3 regions of the Comamonas sp. Tr-654 genome follow, and region 2 is predicted to be linked to each of the others. Evidence: predicted binding sites of a transcription regulator. Region 2 holds the regulator's gene; each other region holds the start of a gene.

Region 1 (7,533 bases), on a different contig from region 2:
CAAACTGATTCATGGCATCACGCCTTATTTCTACGACAAGTTCACGCCGGCGGGCTACAAGATCGAAGTCATCTCGTTTGAAACACCTACCGATGGCAAGAATGCGGTAGTTACCAAATCTGTGGATTTCGGTACCTATGGTCTGGCCGCAGCCACTCTGGGGGCTGCTGCGGGTGAGCCTGTGGTCATAGTTGCGCCGACCTGCAATGGAGGTATGGCGATTGTGGTGGGCAAGAACAGCGGCATTGGCAACTTCAAGGAGCTCAAAGGCAAGCGCGTGGGCATTCTTCCAGGCTCCACGCAGGAAGCCGTGTTTCTGGATCGTCTGAAGGCTGAAGGCATGACGCTCAAGGATGTGAAGTCGGTGCGCGTGTCCTTCAGCGAGATGGCGGGTGCGCTGGAGCGTGGCGATATCGATGGCTATGTGGGCGCGGAACCTGGCCCTTCCATCAGCGCCATTCGCGGTGTGGGCAAGGTTCTCGAGTTCCCTTACAGCACCCCCACGGGCAAGGTCAACATGGTCATGACCACCCATGCCGACACGGTCAAAAGTGATCCAGAACTGACCAAGGTATTCCTGGAGATTCACCGCAAGGCCTCCGAATATGCCATGGCCCATCGTCCCGAACTGGTACAGATGGCGGGGGCCAGGCTGGGTCTGCCCGCCGATGTGGCCAATCTGGCTGCAGACAATGTAGAGCTGACATGGAAGATCGATCAGGACTGGATCAACCGCAGCAAGTACTACGGCTCGCTGATGCTGGAGCGCAGGCAGATTCGGAAGTTGCCTGATTACAGCAGCTTCATCGTGACGGGTTTCAACCCGAAGTAACACGGCGGGGCCTGGCTGTGCACGACGCGGTCAGGCCTTGACGCCGTTGAGCTGTTATTGACTGCTTTTGGAATTATTGCCATGTCATCTTCCACTCTTGATTCTCAAGCGCATGCGGCTGTGGCGCCCGCAGTGCCCATCAATCATGCTGCTTCAACGTCTGCGGATCTGGTTATGCCGCAGCAACCCAATGCCGCAAAGGTTTGGATGACAACCTGGCTGGTACCTGCTGTGCTTCCACTGTTGTTGCTGATCGCTTGGGACTTGGCCGTGCGTGCGACCGGAACCATGCTGGTTCCTTCACCCAAGGAAGTCGGATTGATGCTGTGGGACTTCGCGTTTGGCGGCATCTATGACGATGCCTTCAGCGAAACTCTGGGCATTCACTGGTTGAAGTCCATGTCTCGTGTTTACGGGGCTTTTGGACTGGCTGCTCTGCTGGGCATACCCCTGGGCCTGGTGATCGGTAAAAACGCCGCCGTACGCCGTTTTGTAGATCCCACGCTGCAAATGCTGCGCCCTGTGCCTGTGACGGCGTGGCTTCCGCTGTCAATGATCTTCTTCGGTGTAGGCCCCAACGCGGCCATCTTCCTGGTGTTCCTCGGGGCGTTTTTTCCCATTGTCATCAACACCACCTTTGGCGTGAAGTCGGTGGAGCCTCGTCTGTTTGAGGCAGCAGCCATGCTGGGCTGTCAGGGCGCTTCCATGTTTCGTCAGGTGGTGCTGCCAGCAGCCATGCCATCCATCTTCAATGGCCTGCGCCTGGGTCACGGCATTGCATGGTTTTTGATCGTGGTCGGCGAGATGACGGGCGTTCCCGAAGGACTGGGTGCCGCCATCATGGACGGTCGCATGCTCTCGCGCACTGATGTGGTGATTGCCGGCATGGTCGTTATCGGCTTCACGGGCTTTGTCACCGACCGTCTGCTGGTCGCCCTCAACAATCGTCTGCTCAAGTGGAGCCCGCAACACAATGTCTGAAATCCTTGCTCACCGTACTCCTGCCCCCATTCTGGACATTGCCAATGTCAGCAAGGTCTTCAGTTTGAATGGTCGCCCCATCCACGCTCTGAAGGACGTGAACCTGAAGATCCAGAAGGGCGAATTCATTTGCCTGATCGGTGCTTCGGGCTGTGGGAAATCCACGCTGCTGCGCATCATGGGGGGCTTTGAGAAAGTCTCCACGGGCGTGGCCAAGATGTATCACACGCCCATTTCCGAGCCCGGGCCGGATCGAGGCATGGTCTTCCAGGACTATGGTTTGTTTCCATGGCTCACGGTGCGTCAGAACATTGCATTTGGTCCCAAGCAGCGAGGCCTGACGGAGGTCAAGCTCAAGGAAATCTCGGATCACTATCTGCACATGGTGGGACTGACCAAGTTTGCAGATCACTTCCCCAACCAGCTCTCAGGCGGCATGAAGCAGCGCGTATCGATCGCGCGAGCGCTGGCCAATGAGTGTGAAGTGCTGCTCATGGACGAGCCTTTCGGTGCACTGGATGCGCTGACTCGCGAAGTGCTGCAGCAGGAGCTGCTGGATATCTGGGAAAAGACCAAGCTGACCGTGATTTTTGTCACCCATGCAGTGGAGGAGGCGGTTTTACTGGCCGACCGCGTGGTGGTCATGACGGCCGGTCCAGGCCGTGTCGAGCGTGACTATCGCATTCCACTGGAGCGCCCGCGCCATATCACGGCGCCAGAATTCAACCTGGTGCGCAAAGAGTTGACAGAAATGCTCAGCAGTCATGTTGCGCATCATGCCAAGGCCGCCTGATGCTGGACTGTTTATTGAACCAGCCGCAGGTCGTGCGTGATGCGGCCTACGACAATACCCGTGCCGTCGCCAGCAGTGCTCGGCAGCTCGCTGATTTCGAAGCCCGTAGTGAGGGGCTGGTGCAGCGATCTGCTGGACAAGTGGATGTGCCGTTTGGAACGGCAGAGCGTTTGCGCTACGACTTCTTTGAGGGCGAGTCCGGCGCCAGCACGCTGCTGTTCATTCATGGCGGCTATTGGCAGATGCGCCACAAGAACACTTTTCGGTTTGTGGCTCAGGGCGCGCTCGCGCATGGACTGCATGCTGCTCTGATTGGATACACGCTGGCTCCTGAGGCCACGCTGACGCAGATCGTGGAGCAGGTGAGAGCAGGCATCGTGGCTGTGCGCCGCCATGCATTGCAGCAGGGAGGCAACGGACGCATCCTGCTATGCGGTTGGTCCGCGGGTGGTCATCTCACCGCAATGGGCCTGAATTGCGAGGGAGTGGTTGCAGGTCTGGGCATCAGTGGCATTTACGACCTGGCACCGATTGCTCATACCTATCTGAACCAGGCGCTCCGGCTATCTACCCATGAAATCGAGCAACTGAGTCCCTTATGCCTGCCTGCAACACGCAAGCCGTTTGTGACAGCCTATGGAACGGCAGAACTTCCCCAGTTGCAGGCGCAGAGTCAAGCTTTTGCGGCCGATCGCTACGGCATGGAGGGTGATGCAGAAGTCGCCATAGAAGGTGCTGATCACTTCAGCATCCTGAATGCGCTGGCTCTAGAGGATGGAGTGCTGCTGCAGGCCTTGCTGCGGCATCGGTGATTCGAAGATCAACGACAGTGGTCGTGAAACCTAGAGGGAAGGCTGCTTCTGCCTTGCATTCTGCAGAGTATGCAAAGTGATGTTTTTTACCTCGTCACGGCTCACACGGATATGTTGCTGCAGCAACGACTTGGTCTGCAAGCCGTCTCGGCTCAACAATGATTTGAGGATGTCGCCGTGCTCCTCGTAGGTCACGTCAATGCGGTAGTTACGCGTGAATTCCAGACGCCGCACGATACGAATTCGGTCCGTGATATCTCGGTGGATGCGGGCCATTTCCTGATTGCCGCTGGCCGCCACCAAGGCCATGTGAAACTGCTCATCGTTGCGCGAGACAGTGGCTATTTCAGACAGCCGTTGTGGTGCGGGGATGCACCATAGCTCGGTCAGATCATGCAGGCGTATTTCCAGGTCGGGGGTCTGAACAAGTAGATCCAACGCTGCGCATTCCAGTACTGAACGCACATCGTACAACTGCTCGAACATCGTGAAGTCAATGCTGTTCACTATCCAGCCGAGCTTGGGTATGACGGAGATATATCCTTCGCGCTGCAGGCGTACGAGCGCCTCACGCACAGGGGTTCGGCTCATGCCGAGATCCGCGCCAACTTCGTTTTCGCTAAAGCGGTCACCAGGAACATATTGAAAATTGTCCAGGGCTTGGCGTAGTTTTTCGTAAGCAAGGCTGGCCAGGCTGGTGGAAGACATGATGTGGGCTCCTTGTTTTTTCTTTGACTGCGGAGCACAGGGGCTGTGCACCGCAGCGTGCTTCACAGAGACTGGCAGTACGCGCGCCAGCCGCCGAACGTGGTGATGTCCCGGGCCTGCGTCAATGCATGGCCTTCGCAGATAAAGCCTTTCACGCTGCGTCCATCCTGCAGCTGCACCGAGCCAATGCCCAGAGGTGTTGGAACGCCGGCTACAAAGCGGCCAAAGTTGGCAATTGGCATCTCCCACACCTCGACTGTGATGGCAGCTCCTTCGTCTGACCGTGCCATTCCAGGTTTGGCAGGTACCGTGCCTTGCAGTGCATACAGGCGGTAGTCCGAGGCGGTGCTCGTCTCCTCGCGAAATCGCGCACCGCAAGCCAGCAATTCATGGTTGAGAGGCATGCCACGCAGATGTGCACCCACCACGGCGACTTCGATGGTCTCGCCTTGTGTCGGTACCCGCCATGCTGGCAGTGAGCCAGCGTTTTGGGCGGGAAGGCCTGTCACGCCGGCACACAGATTGGTTTGTGCTTCCAACTGCTGTGCCCAGCGCACCAGATCAGGCTCGCGCCAGCCCGGCGCTATCAAGGTGATGCCGAAGGGCAGGCCGTCTGGCAGTTGCGATGCAGGGATTGCGATCGCCGACCAACCGAGAAGATTGACGAAATTGGTATAGGTTCCCATCTCCGAGTTGACGCCGATCGGGTCAGCTTCCACCTCGGCCATGGAGGGGTGGCGCGGTGCGCTAGGAACACACAGCACATCACATTGCTGCCAGATATTCTCGGCTTTCTGTCTGAGGTCTTGCAGTCGGTATTGGGCGCTGAAGGTATCGGCAGCGTTGAAGCGCTGGTGTACGTCCAGAACCTGGCGAATCACTGGCAGCAAGGCTTCTGGCTGTTGTTCGTAGATGCCGCGTGCTCCGACCACCCGTTCAGCCACCCAGGGGCCGTAGTACAGCAGATCGGCGACTTCAAACAATGCATCAAAGGGCAAGGCTTGCACCCGTTCGGTTTGCGGCTTCAGACGCGCAAGAAACGCAGCAAATGCATTCTCATAGTCGCTGGAAAGCTTGCGTGCATCAGGCACCCCCACGCGCAGTTGAGACAGCGGGATATGTTTGGCGATGAAGGGACGTGATCTGGCATAGCTGTCCTGCGTGTCAGCTCCTTCCATGAGTGACAGAACCAGAGCGCTATCGGCCACATTCAGCGCCAGAACGCCTATGCAGTCCAGCGTGCGGCAGGCAGGCACCAAACCAGTGCCGGGTACTGCACCGGGAGTGGGCTTGATTCCGACGATCTGGTTGAAGGCCGCAGGAATTCGGCCCGATCCAGCCGTGTCCGTGGACAAGGCAAATGGAACCAGACCACGCGCCACCACAGATGCCGAGCCTGAGCTGGAGCCGCCGGAAATAAGTCGGCTGTCAAACGTATTGGGCACGGCACCAAATGGTGAGCGCGTTCCGACGAGACCGGTGGCAAACTGGTCCAGATTGGTCTTGCCCAGAACAATGGCTCCGGCTTGTCTGAGACGCTGAACGGCCACAGCATCGCGCTGTGCCTGGTAGGAGAAAGCAGGGCAGGCCGCCGTGGTGACAAAGCCCTTTACATCGATGTTGTCCTTGACCGCAAAGGGGATGCCGTACAAAGGCAGACGCTCACGGCCTTGGGTCTGCTGAAGAGTCTCTAGTTGTATCAGCTGTGCTTTCAACTGCGCGTCGCTGGCAATGCTGATCCAGGCAGAGTCATCGCTGGTCAGACTACGGCGCTGCTGCTCAAGCAATGCAGCAGGGTCAGCGCCTTCTTGGTAAGCCCGCTTCCAATCTTCAAATGAACCAATCAGCATGATGAATACCCGAATGTATACAAGATGCTTGGTTTAAGCAGGTTGCGTGCCAGTTGGCTTTTCAAGTATCCGCTTCCAAAGAATGAAAGCGCATCAGCACTCTGGGACCGATCACTAGTCCAAGATTTCGTCCGCATCTCCACTTGTCGGATTGGATTGGGATCTTTGTCGCTGATCTGCTTCCGACACTACCGAGCGGAAAGAGTGCCCGGTTTGGTGGACTGTGGGGCGGGCGCAGGTGTGATCGCGAAGCAGGCCAATTCGAAAGTGATTGATGACTGAAATAAGGCCGTGACAGGCGCGCACAAAGCAGTACATCTCGTGCTGAATCTTCGAAGGAGTTTCCTCATGAATCAAACGAGCAATTCGCTTGCTTCGTTCTATCCGAACAGCCTTGTTCAGACTGAAGCAGCCGTAGATGGCCGGAACTGAAACGGGCAAAAAAGCTTTCCTGGGTGATGCAGGGCACTACCTTCTGCATCACGATGCCCCACATTGGCATGCGTGATGAAATTCAAACTATCGGGCGGCTTTTCAGTGATGCCGCGCGAACTGAAGTGGCCAAGCATGCTGCAGCGCAGATTGTGGCTGAGCGCAGCATTGAGTGGCTTCAAAGAATAAATCGTCAAGGCCGCAGAGGTTGCTCAGCTCTTTGGCCTGGGTACCTCGTGAACCGTTAAAGGCGAGGGGTGTATTTCAACGTAAGCATGATGTTGCGCGGATCTCCATAGTTGGCGCCGGTGTACCCGGTGTAGCCTGGAACGATGTATCGTTTATCGGATATGTTGTTCAGGTTCAGCGCTACGTTGAGCTCGGGCGTGACTTGATAGGCGACTCGCATGTTCCATGTGGTGAAACCGGCAATGTCGAATGAGCGGTCATAGCCAAGCGTATGGCTTTGCGTGGTGAAGCCGGCGCTTGTGGTGAGGTGGTTCCAGTCGCCAGGCAGGCGGTAAGACGCCCAGACGCGCAGCATATGCTTGGGGGTCCAGGTGCTGAAGACCTTGCCCTGGTTGTCGGGATCACGCAAGAATTTGGTGGTGTTGAAGGTATAGCCTGCCACCAATTGCAGATTGCGCATCACTTCACCGCTCACCTCGGCTTCAAGGCCCTGGCTGCGAACCTTGCCGGACGCGGTGGAGCAGAACCAGCCGTCGCAGGCATAGCCGGATGCGATATCGTTGACGCCGCGGTTCTTGTGGTCGTAGCGGAACACAGCGATCGACGTGTTAACGCGCTTGTCCATCATCTCGCCTTTGATACCCAGTTCGTAGTTCGAGCCGATGATGGGGTCCAGTACCTTGCCTGCGGCTGTGCGTGCCGATTGGGGTTCGAACACGCTGGTGTAGCTGCCGTAGGCAGACCACTGGGGCGTCAGCGCATACACCAAACCGGCGTAAGGGATGATTTCTCCCGACGCGTGCATGACTTCGCGAGTGTCGAACAGCGATCCTTTGTAGAGGAGGTCGTACCAGCTGGCGCGGGCACCCACGATGGCAGTCAACGGTTCGGTGAGCTGCGCGCGCCAGCTGGCATAGATACCCTTTTGCTGCACGT
Region 2 (7,533 bases):
ATCTGGATGAACATGGCTTTCTGCAGACCGACTTGCTGGCCCACAGCGTCCAGGCCATTCAGCAAATCGCACGCACCACGCCGCGCGGCGAAGGCAACTTCAACTTCACGGTCAACTTCAACTGCGCACCCGGCATTCCCTATTTCCCGGCCAGCTACCACCGCGGCCAGCACCACGGCGCCCTGGTGCTGGGTCTGGAAACGCCAGACCTCATGGTGGCCGACCTCCAGGCGTTACAAGCTCAGCGCCAGCAGCTCGATCACTCAGCCTGGCTCAAGCTGGCCTTTGACCGTCTGAGCCAGTCGCTGACCGAACACGCGACTGCCATCCAGCGCTGCGCCGACGGCGTGAAACTGGCCGAGGGCTGGCATATCGCGGGCATGGACACCTCTGCCGCGCCATCCAAGTCCTGCGCCTCCATGGTCGATGTCTACCAACTGCTGGGCGTGCCCTGTTTCGGAGCCAGCGGTACGGTGGAAGCCTCGGCACTGCTGACCCGCGTCTTCAAATCGGTAAGCGGCGTAACGCAGATCGGCTTCAGCGGCCTGATGCTGGCCGTGACCGAGGACCAAGGCCTGGCCCAGGCCAGTCTGAATGACGAATTCGATATCCGCGCCCTGCTGACCTACAGCAGCGTCTGCGGCATCGGCCTCGATACCGTGCCTGTACCGGGCGACAGCAGCGCCGAGCAGATCGCCGCCGTCATGCGCGATACGGGCACCATGGCTTTTCGCCTCAACAAGCCGCTGACGGTGCGACTGTTCCCCGTGCCGGGGCTCAAAGCCGGCGACAGAACAGCCTTCGAAAGCGCTGACCTTTGCAACTGCGCCGTGCTGGCCCTGCCCTGAATATCGATCCCGACCGGCTGCCGCGCCTGACAGCCAAGTGCCGACAGCTATTGCTTTTGATATTCCCCTACCCCGGTTCTGTTTGACAGAACCCCATGGTGGCAGCCGGGGTGCCCCCGGTAAAATTGATCCTTATGGCAAAAATTATCGTTCTGGCACTGGTGCTGCTTTTCTTTGGCTGCGGGCTGTACATGCATCTGCGCGGCAAGGTGCGCCACAAGGTGGTCAAGCAATTGTTTGACCACTCCACGTTCACAGCGCCGTTCAACGTCTTCATGCTGATGTTCAGCAAGGTGCCGCGCACGCCCTATCTGCCCACCAGCACCTTTCCCGAACTGGCGCCGCTGCAGGCCAATTGGCGCGAGATCCGCGAGGAAGCCGTCAATCTGCAAAAGAACATGCAGATCAAGGCTGCTGCCAACAACGACGACGCAGGCTTCAACTCCTTCTTCAAGACCGGCTGGAAGCGCTTCTACCTCAAGTGGTACGGCGACGCCCACCCTTCGGCCATGGAGCTGTGCCCCAAGACCACGGCCCTGGTGAAGTCGATTCCCAGCGTCAAGGCCGCCATGTTTGCCGAGCTGCCGCCCGGCGCCAAGCTCAACCTGCACCGCGACCCCTATGCAGGCTCTCTGCGCTATCACCTGGCCGTGCTGGCGCCCAACGACGACCGCTGCATGATCGAGGTCGACGGCCAGCCCTATAGCTGGCGTGAAGGCGAAGGCGTGATCTTCGACGAGACCTTTATGCACTGGGCAGAGAACCGCAGCGAAGGCAACCGCATCGTGCTGTTTTGCGATGTGGAGCGCCCCATGACCAATGGCTTTGCGCAATGGCTCAACCACTGGCTGGGCAAGAATGTGGTGGCCGCCGCCAGTTCGCCCAACAACGAAGGCGACCCGCGCGGCATGATCAGCAAGCTGTTCAAGATCTCGTTCTATGCGGGCAAGTACCGCCGTGCCTTCCGCGACTGGAATCCGACCTTCTACAAGATCCTCAAGTTCGGACTGATGATCGGCGTGCTGGCCTGGTTTATCTGGTGGTTGATTCCGTCCCAATAGGCCTGCACTGAAGGCAAAGCCTCCCAAAAGCCGCTGACGCATGTCCAGCGGCTTTTTTTCGCCTTCTCGGCGGACCCTCTCAAAAATCCCGTCTCAAACTCCGCTCCTATGGAGCGTGCGTATTCCTGTCCAAAAGACAGCAAAAGCATCCCAATGCCTGGCCGGTTGCCTGCCGCTCAATATCCGCCATTACCTAGAGAAACCTCAATTCAAATTAATTAAGCTCAGGTTACAAAATATGGCATTAAAAACCTTTACTCACAGTCAAAGAGCATTTTAAGCATGAAAACAATTGTCAAGCCGGCATGAGTATTGATTAATCGTAAACCTCTCTTATTTCAATAATGGGGTTTACCCTTAATAAGAGATTTTACTCAAAAGGAGGTCGATAAAATTTCTTCACCTGTTAAAAATCACAGGAATTGGCCTTTTATTAAACAACAGCAGGGAGTGAAATTTATGCATTTTCAATCGCGAAAGCCATTAACTATCCGTCAAGGAGAGTGGCAATGCTAAAAACCATAAAAATGGTATTGATTGCATCCCTCGTGGGATCAATCGTTGCCTGCGGCGGTGGCGACGGTAACAGCAGTGGCGGCGGAGGAGGCGGCGGTGGCACTCCGCCAGGCCCTGGCGTCACTCAAACTCCTGCTGAAAAAATCGCGGCACTTGAGTCGTCCGGAGAGATTCCCAAGTTGGAACGTGGCCCTGATATCAGCGGCCCCGACAGCAATACCAGCGGTGTTCGCGACGATATTGAATCTATTTTGACAGCCGAGTACACCGGAGCCCAGCTTGCCGCCGTGCTGCAAACCGCAAAAGCCCTTCAAAAGGCCTTGCTCGTCGACACCGAGGACATCAACGCAGTTAAGGCCGTTGATCGCGATATTTCTCGCGGAATCAGTTGCATATTCTCAAAATTTAATGGAGCGGAAGGTTCCAAGCAGCCGGCAAGAGTCGGGCAAGAACTGGAGTCAATGACGGCCAATACCAAAGACAGACTCTTGGCCTATCTCAAATACAACAAGGCGCTCGATGGAACGTCCTCCGCTTGGCCAGAGGGAGATACCTGTGAATAAGTTTTTCAAACAATGCACATGCTTATTGCTGTCGCTCGTATTCATCAGCGCTCCGCTTACCGGTGGCGCGCAAGTCATCAATCCCGATACGAATCTATGCCGGGAAACCGGTATTGAATTCGCCTTCCTGAACGGTGTTCAAACCACGAAACTACAGGCTGCGCAGGCCTTGGGGGTCCTTATAGGCATTCACGGTCAGAGCGCCCCCGGCGGCGATCAGATCAAGTATGAAACCCTGTACAACTATTCAAACGGCTTCGAAGATTTTGTCGAGACCTTCGAGCAGCGCCTGCAAGAGCAAGATGGTTTGCTGGCAGGCCGCCTGGAGCTCTTCTTCGAAGCCCTGAATGGAGGCGGTTCATGGTGGGACAACATCACCAACTCCGTGCCGGCGGCCGCAGAGTTGCTCAATGGATTCAACGACTGGCGCAACGCGGCAACCATTCGCTATCTCACGGCCATGCTGGGCAATCCGCCGACGCTTGCCAACTATATGGAGCATCAATCACGCATCGACAACTGGATTCTCGAAGGCAAGAAGATTCTCTTGGTCGCCCACTCCCAGGGCAATCTGTTCGCGAACGCAGCCTATGCCTATGCTGCGCCCAAGGCCGCCGTAGGCTCGGTGAAGGTAGTGCATATTGCGCCGGCCTCACCCACGCTCAACGGCGAGCACACTCTCGCTGACAAGGATCTGGTCATCAATGGTCTGCGCGCCGTAGGCACCGTGGCCGACATCACGGACAGCATTCCCGCCTATCAGCAGCGTCCTGCCGGTATCAATGGTGGAAAAGACCTGCTCGGCCACGGTCTGCTCGAGATTTACATCAACCCCGGCCTGGAGATCTCCAACCGCGTGAAGAGCCACATCACGACTGCACTGTCCACACTCGTGGCCCCGCCGGCGCGAGCGACATCCGGCTTTTTCACCACCACGCTGACCTGGGACGGCAGCGGTGACGTCGATCTGCACACCTATGAGCCCGGAGGCTCGCATGTCTACTACCGCTACATGCGCGGCGCCAGCGGCTATCTCGATGTGGACAACACCGTCGCCTACGGACCTGAGCACTACTATGCATCCTGCGATTCAGCAAGACTGCAGGAAGGCACCTATCGGGTCGCCATCGCCAACTACGCCAGAGCCGCCGGCAGAGTCGCCACGGTACAGGTTGCATCCTGGGATGACGGCGTGCTGGGCACCAAGTCTGTCACCCTGGGCGCGGCCACAGGCGACAACCCGGTCTATGCCATGTTCAATGTCGTGGTGAGCAAGAACGCCCAGAACGGCAAGTACTCCGCAACGCTGGCCCCATAAGCGACGACGCTCATCCAGCCCAAGGCAAGCGGTCTTCATCAGGCCGCTTGCCTTTTTTCGCTCCGAGCCGCGCGGCGATTCGCTACAGCGCCTTGCGCAGCGTGGTCGTCGGTATCTTGAGCTGCTCGCGGTATTTGGCGACAGTACGGCGCGCACACTCAATGCCCTGCTCCTTGAGCATGTCGGCCAGCTTGGCGTCCGACAGCGGCTTTCTCGCATCTTCGGCATCGACAAACTGCTTGATCAGCGCACGCACGGCCGTGCTGGAGGCACTGCCACCGGTTTCCGTGCCCAGGCCCGAACCGAAGAAATACTTGAGCTCGAAAGTACCCTGGGGCGTGGCCATGTACTTGGCCGTGGTCACGCGGCTGATAGTGGACTCGTGCAGGCCCAGCGTGTCTGCGATATCGCGCAGCACCAGCGGGCGCATGGCCAGCTCGCCATGCACAAAGAAGTTCTTCTGCCGCTCCACGATGGCTTCGGAAACACGCAAGATGGTGTCGAAGCGCTGCTGGATGTTCTTGATGAACCAGCGCGCCTCCTGCAGCTGCTGCTGCAGCGCCGCATGACCGTCGCTGTTCTTGTGGCGACGCAGCACGCCGGCATAGATGTCGTGCACGCGTAGACGCGGCATGACCTCGGGGTTGAGCTGCACGGAAAAGTCCGACCGGCCCGAGCCGGCCCGCACCGGACGCACGATGACATCGGGCACCACGATATGGCGCTCCACGTCGACAAAGCGCCGACCCGGACGCGGCTCCAGCCTGGCGATCAGGGCCATGGCCTCGCGCAGCTGTTCCTCGCGCGCGCCGCACAGGCTGGTGAGCTTGCGCAGATCGCGCCGCGCCAGCAAGTCCATGGGCTGGGAACAGATGGCCTGTGCCAGCAGCAGCCGGCTCATATGCGCCTCGGTCGTACCCTCGTCCTCGGCCGTGCGGATCAGATCGCGCAGCTGCAGTTGCAGGCACTCGGCCAGATCACGCGCGCCCACGCCCACCGGCTCCAGGCTTTGCAGCAGCTTCAGCGCAATGGCAAAGTGCTGCTCCAGCTCCTCGCGCTCCTCCAGATCGTCGCCGGCCAGGCTCTGCGCCAGCTCCTGCAGGGAATCCTCGAGATAACCGTCGTCGCTGAGCGACTCGATGAGAAAGCGCAGCGCCGCCGTGTCTGCCGCACCCAGATGCAGGCTTAAGGCCTGGCGATGGAGAAAGTCGGTCAGGCTCTGGTGCTCGCGCGCCAGATCGATGGCATCGGTTTCATCATCGCCATCGCGGTTGCGCGTGGAGCTGCTGGCCGAGGGCGTCTCCCACTCGCTGCTGGATTCGCCGCCCCACTCCCCGTCCTGGCCGTCCATGCCGTCGGCCTCCCAGTTCAGCGTTTCTGGAGTTTCAGGGCTCGGTGTTTCCGCTACGGTTTCAGTAGCTAATTGCGCTTGCGATGCTTCTTTTTCAGCATGAATACCATCTGAAGTGCTGTATTCATTGGCGCTAGCAGCTACATCTACAGGAGCATCTCCCGCAGTTTCGGCCTCATCGCCCGCACGCTCCAGAAAGGGGTTGTCGACCAGCATCTGCTCGACTTCCTGCGCCAGCTCCAGAGTGGAGAGTTGCAGCAGCTGGATGGATTGCTGCAGCTGCGGCGTCAGCGATAAATGCTGCGAAACGCGTAGCGAGAGACCTGGCTTCATCGAGGCGCGGCTCCCAGACAATCATTGCAAACGCGCACAGTGCAGTGGGTTTGCCGCAGGGCTGCCCCAAGGCAGACCGCGGCGCAGCCGGTCAGGGCCCCTTCTGCAGGCGGCGACCACACAAAGTGAGGGAGCGTGGGGGTCATCACATTCTGAAATGTTCGCCCAGATAGACGCGGCGCACATCGGCGTTCTCCACGATCTCCTCGGGCGTGCCTTCGGCCAGCACATGGCCGTCGCTGATGATGAAGGCGTGGTCGCAGATGCCCAGCGTCTCGCGCACGTTATGGTCGGTAATCAGCACACCGATGCCGCGCTCCTTGAGAAAGCCGATGATGCGCTGGATCTCGATCACCGCAATCGGATCGATACCGGCAAACGGCTCGTCAAGCAGGATGAAGCGCGGCTGCGTGGCCAGGGCACGCGCGATTTCCACGCGCCGACGTTCACCGCCGGACAGCGCCAGCGCCGGCGACTGGCGCAGATGCTCGACGCGCAGCTCCTGCAGCAAGCCCGTGAGGCGCTTTTCGATCTCGCCCTGCGTCAGCGCCTTGCCTTGCTCGTCCTTTTGCAGCTCCAGCACGGCGCGCACATTGTCTTCCACGCTGAGCTTGCGGAAGATGGAGGCTTCCTGGGGCAGATAGGACAGGCCCAGGCGCGAGCGCTGGTGAATCGGCATGCCGCCCACCGGCTGGCCGTCGATGAAGATCTCGCCGCCGTCGCTACGCACCAGGCCCACGATCATGTAGAACGATGTGGTCTTGCCCGCACCGTTGGGGCCGAGCAGACCGACCACCTCGCCTTTTTGCACGGACAGCGACACATCCTTGACCACCTTGCGGCTGCCATAGGACTTGGCCAGATGCTTGGCCTCCAGGCGGCTGTCGGACTCGCCGCTGCGGCTGCTGGAGAAGGTCGGCTCACTCATTTCTTCTCGTCGGCTTTCTCGCCGCCCAGCGTCATGCTCGGGCGCAATTGGGTGGCAGGAGTGGCGGGCTTGGGCTGTGCGCCCGGCGTACCGTCCTTGGGCGCCATGATGGCGCGCACGCGACCGCCCTGGCCCACGGAGGAGCTAGGCAGGCCGCCGCTGGTCTTCTGGCCATCGACGGTATAGACGTCGGTGATGTTGTTGTAGACGATGATGGAGCCCGTGACCTGGTCGCTGAGCTGGCCGCCACGGTAGCGGCGCATCTCGCCACGGCGGATGAACTTGACGATATCGGCCTTGCCGTCGTATTCGATGACTTCGCCTTCGCCTTCGATGAACTCTTCGGGCTGACCGGCCACGGTGTCGCGCTTCTGGCGGAAGAAGGCGCGCTTGCCGGGCTCGGCCTTGATCACCCCGTACTGATAGCCCTCGGCATCCTGACGCACATCAAGCTGGGCGCCGCGCAGCACGATGGAACCCTTGGTCATCACCACATTGCCGGTGAAGACGCTGGTCTGCTGCAGCTCGTCGTGACGCAGCGCATCCGCCTCGATATTCATGGGCTTGGCGCTGTCGGCCTTTTCGGCATGGGCAATGCCGGTCGCTGCTGCCAGG
Region 3 (7,533 bases), on a different contig from region 2:
CCTTGCCCGCCGTGGTGGAAGAGCTGAAATGGCGCGGAACGCCCGTATGGTCGCAGGACGGCATTCTGTGCACGGGCGAGACCTACAAGGCCGTGGTCAAGCTGACCTTCGCGCATGGCGCGGCCCTGGCCGATCCGGCAGGCTTGTTCAATGCCAGTCTTGAAGGCGCCACGCGCCGGGCCATAGACCTGCATGTGGGCGAAGCGCTCGACGGCGCAGCGTTCCAGGCGCTGGTGCAGGCCGCTGCGCAGCGCAATGCCCAGGCCCGGTCGGCTAGGAAATCGGCTTCGCAAGCCAAGGCCAAAGCCAAACCTCCGGTTTGAAGCCTAGGTCGCCGCAACTGGCGGCCCTGGGTGTGCGGGCGTGCAAAAGCACCCCGGTGCAGGTTCAGTCTGCGCGGGGTGCTTCTTATCTTGAATCAGGCCGGCTGGGGCCAGCCCGGAGTCTTCAGGCGTTGGCGATGGCCGCGGCGATGGCTTCGCCCACCTCGGTGGTGTTGGCCTTGCCACCCAGATCGGGCGTCAGCGGACCGGCCTTGATCGTGTGCTCGATGGCGGCCACGATGGTGTCGTGGGCCTGACGCCAGGCACCTTCGCTGCGGCCCAGGAAGTCCAGCATCAGCGCGCCCGACCAGACCATGGCGATGGGGTTGGCGATGTTCTTGCCATAGATGTCGGGCGCCGAGCCGTGCACGGGCTCGAACAGCGAGGGGAAGGTGCGGTCGGGGTTGAGGTTGGCCGATGGAGCCAGGCCGATGGTGCCCGTGGTGGCAGGGCCCAGGTCGGACAGGATGTCGCCAAACAGATTGGTGGCGGCCACCACGTCGAAGCGGCCGGGTTGCAGCACGAAGCGGGCGGTCAGGATGTCGATGTGCTGCTTGTCGAGCGTGACTTCGGGGTAGTCCTTGGCCACATCATCGGCGCGCTTGTCCCACCAGGGCATGCTGATGGCGATGCCGTTGCTCTTGGTGGCCAGCGTCACGTGCTTCTTGGCGCGGCTCTGGGCCAGATCGAAGGCGTACTTGAGCAGGCGGTCGGCGCCCTTGCGCGAGTAGACCGATTCCTGGATCACGATCTCGCGGTCCGTGCCTTCGAACATCACGCCGCCGAGAGATGTGTATTCGCCCTCGGTGTTCTCACGCACCACGTAGTAATCGATGTCGCCGGGCTTGCGGCCGGCCAGGGGGCAGGGCACGCCTTCGAACAGGCGCACCGGACGCAGATTGATGTACTGGTCGAATTCGCGGCGGAACTTGAGGAGGGATCCCCACAGCGAGATATGGTCGGGCACGGTGGCGGGCCAGCCAACGGCGCCGAAGAAGATGGCATCCATGCCCGAGAGCTGGGCCTTCCAGTCGTCAGGCATCATCTGGCCGTGTTCGGCGTAGTAGTCGCAGTGAGCCCAGTCGAAATGGTGGAACTCCAGCGGCAGGTCGAAGCGCTTGGCTGCGGCTTCCAGCGCGCGCAGGCCTTCGGGCATGACTTCCTTGCCGATGCCGTCGCCGGCGATGACTGCAATCTTTTTGGGAGTGGACATGGTGCTCTCTCGTGAATGTGTTGGGTGGCGAGGCAGCGGCTCGGCCTGTGCCTGACGGTATTTTTGCACCTTGCATAACTGAATACAATTGACTGATCGTGGCCTGATTGTTTACAGATCGTGCAGAAAATGCCCTCGCCCGAAGACCTGCGTGTCTTCACCACCGTGGTGCGCAAAGCCAGCTTTGCCGAGGCTGCGGCCGCGCACAATGCTTCGCCGGCCTTTGTCAGCAAGCGCATCCGCCTGCTGGAGCAGGAGCTGGGTGTGAAGCTGCTGCATCGCACTACACGGCGGGTTGCTGTCACCGAGCAGGGCGAGCGCGTCTACCACTGGGCGCAGCGCATTCTGGACGAGGTCGAGCATCTGCTGCAGGAGGTGGATGTGACGCGCCGCCAGCCGCGCGGCCTGCTGCGGGTGTCCACCAGCTTCGGCTTTGGCCGCAATGTGGTGGCGCCCGCGCTGTCGCAGCTGATTGCGCAATATCCGACGCTGCAGCTGCGCCTGGAGGTGTTCGACCGCATCGTCGATGTCGCGGCCGAGGGCTTCGATCTCGATGTGCGTGTGGGCGACGAGATCGCGCCGCATCTGATTGCCCGCCATCTGGCCGACAACCATCGCGTGCTGTGCGCGGCCCCGGCCTATGTGCAGCGGCGTGGCAGTCCGCGCACGCTCGACGAGCTGGCCGCGCACGACTGCCTGGTCATCAAAGAGCGCGACCATCCCTTCGGTGTCTGGAAACTGCGCTCGGGCAATCAGGAGCGCAGCGTCAAAGTTACCGGGCCGCTGTCCACCAATCATGGCGAGATGGCCGTGCAATGGGCCCGCGACGGCCATGGCATCGTGCTGCGCTCGCTGTGGGATGTGGCGGCCGATTTGCAGACCGGCAGCCTGCTGCAGTTGCTGCCCGAGTGGCAGCAGCAGGCGAATATCTGGGCCGTCTATCCGACGCGGCTGGAGCGCTCGGCCAAGGTGCGGGTCTGCGTCGAGTTCCTGCAGGAGTTCTTCAGCAAACAGGCGCCTACGGGATTCAGGAATGCTATTAAAAAAGAAGCTACTATCGTTTGATATACATGAATTTCAGAGTATTTTTAGTCTGAAAAATATGTACAGCAAGCGCAAGCAGCTTCTGTTTTTGAGCCTGATGCCGCGTGATGGCTCAGGCCGGTGGTCAATTACTTTGTCAGCGCGGCCTTCACGGCGGCGGACACCAGGCCCATATCGGCCTTGCCGGCCAGCTGGGTCTTGACGGCGCCCATCACCTTGCCCATGTCGCCGGGGCCGGAGGCGCCCAGCTCGGCCACAATGGCCTGCACGGCAGCGGTGATCTCGGCTTCGCCCATGCGTTCGGGCAGATAGACCTTGAGCACTTCCATTTCGGCCTTTTCCACATCGGCCAGATCGCTGCGGTTGGCGGCTTCGAAGGCGGCGATGGAGTCCTTGCGCTGCTTGATCAGCTTGTCGACGATGGCGATGACGGCTGCGTCGTCGAGCTCGATGCGCTCGTCCACTTCCTTTTGCTTCATCGCGGCCTGCAGCAGGCGGATGGTGCCCAGGCGTGCACTGTCCTTGGCACGCATGGCGGTCTTCATGTCTTCGGTAATCTGGGCTTTCAGGCTCATGGCTTTCTCCTTGGGGTGGGCGAATGGTGGTGCGTTGACTATCCATGCGCTGGGAGGTCACTGCGCAGCCGGGCAGGCCTGGCAGTGGCCAGAAAACAAAAAACCCGCGCCTGGCGTCCCGAGCGCGGGTTTGCGGCTGTTTTAAGGCCGACTGGTCCTAATCAACGATTAGTACAGCTTCTTAGGCAGTTGCATGCTGCGAACGCGCTTGTAGTGACGCTTCACGGCAGCAGCCTTCTTGCGCTTGCGCTCGGCTGTGGGCTTTTCGTAGAACTCGCGAGCACGCAGATCGGTCAGCAGACCCAGCTTTTCGATGGTGCGCTTGAAGCGGCGCAGGGCAACTTCATAGGGCTCGTTTTCTTTGACGCGGATGGTAGTCATTTAATTTCCAGATATATCTGTGCTGACAGAGGGTTCTCGGGAAGATCGGGCCTGAGAGCCGTGTACAGCGGTTTCCCCGCCACTTTTTAACTAGTATGGCCGACGGGGTAATGCCAGCAAAGTCGAGCATTATAGACCAAGACTTGGACCGCGTCTGCATTGCACTGCCAAGCAATCCTGCGCTGGACAGGATGACAGTGCTTTGCCGCTAACGGTTCGCGCTGTCTAAGGCCTGGTTCAGGCACCGCTACTGCGCCTTTATGCCTGCCTTTGTGCCCGTCTTCATGCCTTTGACGCGCGCAATACACAGGCCTTCGGCAGGCGGGGTCAAGCCTATGCCAGTGCAACTGGGCTCTGGGGTTTGTGTGGAGCATCTTGTGTACGGAAATTGCATACAGTTTGATGGCTCTGTTTCTTGACCAAAGTCAGGAAGCGAGTGACCTGGTGCCTGTGCGCATCGCTGTCTTTTCCGTGTCCAAGGAGCTTTCATTTTGTCCAGCGCTTCTCATTCCTCATCGGTTTCGCGTCGTCAATGGATGGCTTCGGCCATCGCCGTCCCCGGCCTGCTGGCGCTGACGGCCTGTGCCGGCAAGGCCCAGGCGCCGGGCGCTGCTGCAGTCGGCAGTTCTCTGGTGGTGGGCGGTCTGTTTGCGGGCTCGCGCAGCGACAAGGGCTTTATGGAGGCCGGATGGCGCGGTCTGGAAAAAGCGCGCCAGGAGCTGGGCGTGCAGACCCGTTTTCTCGACGGCATGGCACCCAGGAAGGAGTTGCTGGAGCCGGCTCTCGCGCAGCTCGCGGGGCAGGGCGCGCAACTGGTAATTGCCCATGGAGGGCAGAACAATCAGGCCGCAGCCGAAGTTGCGGCGCGCTTCCCCAGGACCCAGTTCGTCGTGACCCAGGGCGCGGTGCAGGGGAGCAATCTTTGCAGCTATGACGTGCTGCAGGAAGAGTCGGCCTATCTGGCCGGCGTGCTGGCGGCGCTGACCACCAGGACCGGTGTGGTCGGTCATATGTCGGGCATTCGCGTGCCCCCGGGACTCAAAGGGCGCGCCGCCTATGCGGCCGGCGTGCGCGATACCGACCTCCGGGTCAAGCTGCTGACGAACTTCTCTGGCGATCAGGACGACAACGCCTTGTCGCACCGCATAGCCAGGGCCCAGATGGCAGCCGGTGCCGATGTGATCTTCACCATGCTCAATTCCGGCCGCGATGGCGTGACCCAGGCCTGTCGCGAGGCGGGCACGCGCCAGATCGGCAATGTGATCGACTGGACCACGGTGGACCCGCAGGTGTTCGTCGCTTCGGCCTGGGCCGATGTGGGCATTGGCGCGTTCCTGGCCGTCAAGGACATGCAGGAGCGCGGTGCGCCCGGCCCGGGTATTCGCAAGATCGGTCTGAGCGATCCGGCTGCCGTACGCCTGACCATGGGCCAGGCAGTGGCACCGGCTGTGCGCGAGCGCGTGGCCAGGGCGTCCGCAGCCATCTCCTCGGGGCAGCTCAAGGTTCCCGAGCACTATGAAGGCCCGGAGTTTGCGGTCTGAGCGCATGGTGGGCCCTGGGGCTGCCAGCAAAAAGGATGGTTCGGCCATCCTTTTTTGATGGCCGCCGCCGCTCCGATTTCAGTTGCTCAAGCCTGGACCGACTGCTTTTCCGCCATGGCCTGGGCGCAGGCAGCGGCACTGGCCCAGGCCCACTGGAAGTTGTAGCCGCCCAGCCAGCCCGTGATGTCCACCACCTCGCCGATAAAGTACAGGCCTGGGCGACTCTTGCACTCCATGGTTTGCTGGGACAGCACCTTGGTGTCCACGCCGCCCAGCGTGACCTCGGCTTTTTTGTAGCCTTCGGTGTCCGTGGGGGTGATTTCCCAGCGCGACAGCTGTTCCGCCAGTCTGGCCAGGGCCTTGTCGCCGGCCTCGTTGATGGGGCGCTGCAGCTCGGGCATGCGGCTGACCCAGGCATCGGCCAGGCGCGCGGGCAGGTGGGCGGCCAGCTCGTTGGCTACCAGCTTGCGTGAGTGAAGCTTGGCCTGGGCCAGCACCTCGGCCAGATCCACGCCAGGCAGCAGATTGATCTGCAGCGGGGTGCCGGGCTTCCAGTAGCTGGAGATTTGCAGCACCGCAGGACCGGAGAGGCCGCGATGGGTGAACAGCAAATCCTCGTGGAAGCTCATGCGCTCCTTTTTGCTGCCGGTGCTGATTTCCACGGGCAGGGCTAGACCGGCCAGGCCTGCGTAGGGCTGCCAGCCTTCGCCGTCGAAGGTCATGGGTACCAGGCCGGGCGTGCGCTCGATCAGCGGCAGATCGAACTGCTGGGCCAGCCGGTAGCCGAAGTCGGTGGCGCCTATCTTGGGAATGCTCAGGCCGCCGGTGGCAATGACCAGATTGGCAGCCTGTACCAGGCCACGATCGGTTTCAATCTGATAGCTGCAATCGCTTTCTGTATCTGGGTTTTCCGGTGTAAACACTACTTTCTTGACCTGGCAAGGCTGCCAGCGCTGCACGCCGCCCGCTGTGCACTCGGCCAGCAGCATGGCGATGATGTCCTCGGCCGAATGGTCGGCAAACAGCTGGCCTTTGTGCTTTTCGTGGTGGGCAATGCCGTGTCTGTCCATCAGCGTGATGAAGTCGGCGGGTGTGAAGCGTGACAGGGCCGAGCGGCAGAACTGAGGGTTCTGCCCCACAAAATGCTTGTGCGGCGCACGCACGTCCAGATCGCGGTTGGTGAAGTTGCAGCGTCCGCCGCCCGAGATGCGGATCTTCTCGGCCACCTTGGGCGCATGATCGATCAGCAGCACCTTCAGGCCCTGCTGGCCGGCCTGGGCCGCGCAGAACAGGCCGGCGGCACCGGCGCCGATGATGATGGCGTCAAAAATCTGGAAGGGGACCTGTGGGGTGGAGGACACGGCGGGCAGGGCGCTGAAGCACGAACAACAAAGCCGGTCATTGTCCCAGATGGCCGGTCACTGGGTTTTGAGGGGCTGACAAAGTCCCGAAATGCGCGGATCGTGATGCCTGTGCAGTCGCCAGCCCGTTGTCCTGTTGGGATATGAGGCAAGCCTCTGCATGTGCCATGGATCACTTCTAGAATCGCGCCCCATGAATACACCATCCCACCAGCTGAGCATGACCGTGCTCATGTCGCCTGACATGGCCAACTTCTCCGGCAATGTGCACGGCGGCGCCATCTTGAAACTGCTGGACCAGGTCGCTTATGCCTGCGCCAGCCGCTATGCAGGCCGCTATGTCGTGACGCTGAGCGTGGATCAGGTGATGTTTCTGCAGCCCATCCATGTGGGCGAGCTGGTGACTTTTCTGGCCAGCGTGAACCACACCGGCAAGTCGTCCATGGAAATCGGCATCAAGGTGATTGCCGAGGAGATTCGCAGCCAGGTGGTGCGCCACGTGAACAGCTGCTTCTTCACCATGGTGGCTGTGGACGATGATAAAAAGCCTGCCCCCGTGCCACCGCTGCAGCTCGAAACCGACGAGGAAAAGCGCCGCTGGGACGCCGCCATCGTGCGCAAGGAACTGCGCAAGGAACTGGCCGAGCGCTTCGCCGAGACTCGTACTCCCTGAGCCGAGGCGGCATTTGCCGGCCGCCCGGGTTGAGCGACAGCCGGGGAAGGTCGTGGCTCAGGCCGCCGCTGATTGCGGCAAGGCCTGGGACTGGTTCTGCCAGGCGGCAATACCCTGGACCACATCGCCGACGACGATGATGCTGGGGCTGCCCAGCTGATGCTCGGCAATGCTCTGTGGCAAATCCTTCAGAAAGGTCAGCGCATGGCGCTGCTGCGGCAGGCTGGCATGCTGGATCACGGCTACGGGCGTGCTGCCGGGCAGGCCGCTGAGCAGCTCGCTGCTGATGCGCTCGACGCTGCTCACTCCCATATAGATCACCAGCGTCAGCTTGGCCGCATGGGCCGTGGCGGCGATCTGGCGCCAGTCGGGGCCGCTGTCGCCGGGCTTGGCATGGCCGGTCATGAAAAGCACGCCGTGCG

What was found. The regulator sigma-54, encoded in region 2, starts transcription at its own class of promoters, with help from an activator protein. The targets are predictions, from matches to a motif close to TGGCANGNAANCTGCTTT.
Region 1: a site for sigma-54 is predicted at 6,011-6,028, ahead of atzF (allophanate hydrolase). Genes of this name have one in related genera too.
Region 3: a site for sigma-54 is predicted at 3,914-3,931, ahead of F3J24_RS16975 (BMP family protein). Genes of this name have one in related genera too.

Annotation. Positions count from the first base shown of each region.
Region 1 is NZ_VWWQ01000010.1:132,465-139,997, reverse strand. Features, by position in the region: gene F3J24_RS24245 (ABC transporter substrate-binding protein) at 1-832, shown strand, start outside; gene F3J24_RS24240 (ABC transporter permease) at 1,064-1,813, shown strand; gene F3J24_RS24235 (ABC transporter ATP-binding protein) at 1,806-2,606, shown strand; gene F3J24_RS24230 (alpha/beta hydrolase) at 2,606-3,418, shown strand; gene F3J24_RS24225 (GntR family transcriptional regulator) at 3,449-4,126, opposite strand; gene atzF (allophanate hydrolase) at 4,189-5,976, opposite strand; gene F3J24_RS24215 (hypothetical protein) at 6,375-6,605, opposite strand; gene F3J24_RS24210 (TonB-dependent siderophore receptor) at 6,653-7,533, opposite strand, start outside.
Region 2 is NZ_VWWQ01000002.1:16,881-24,413, reverse strand. Features, by position in the region: gene F3J24_RS05745 (DUF711 family protein) at 1-848, shown strand, start outside; gene F3J24_RS05740 (aspartyl/asparaginyl beta-hydroxylase domain-containing protein) at 983-1,909, shown strand; gene F3J24_RS05735 (hypothetical protein) at 2,419-2,988, shown strand; gene F3J24_RS24910 (hypothetical protein) at 3,014-4,306, shown strand; gene F3J24_RS05725 (RNA polymerase factor sigma-54) at 4,389-5,990, opposite strand; gene lptB (LPS export ABC transporter ATP-binding protein) at 6,136-6,918, opposite strand; gene lptA (lipopolysaccharide transport periplasmic protein LptA) at 6,915-7,533, opposite strand, start outside.
Region 3 is NZ_VWWQ01000005.1:277,737-285,269, reverse strand. Features, by position in the region: gene F3J24_RS17000 (DUF1801 domain-containing protein) at 1-323, shown strand, start outside; gene F3J24_RS16995 (tartrate dehydrogenase) at 448-1,536, opposite strand; gene F3J24_RS16990 (LysR substrate-binding domain-containing protein) at 1,666-2,601, shown strand; gene F3J24_RS16985 (GatB/YqeY domain-containing protein) at 2,709-3,155, opposite strand; gene rpsU (30S ribosomal protein S21) at 3,324-3,536, opposite strand; gene F3J24_RS16975 (BMP family protein) at 4,028-5,077, shown strand; gene F3J24_RS16970 (NAD(P)/FAD-dependent oxidoreductase) at 5,164-6,438, opposite strand; gene F3J24_RS16965 (acyl-CoA thioesterase) at 6,632-7,111, shown strand; gene cobA (uroporphyrinogen-III C-methyltransferase) at 7,169-7,533, opposite strand, start outside.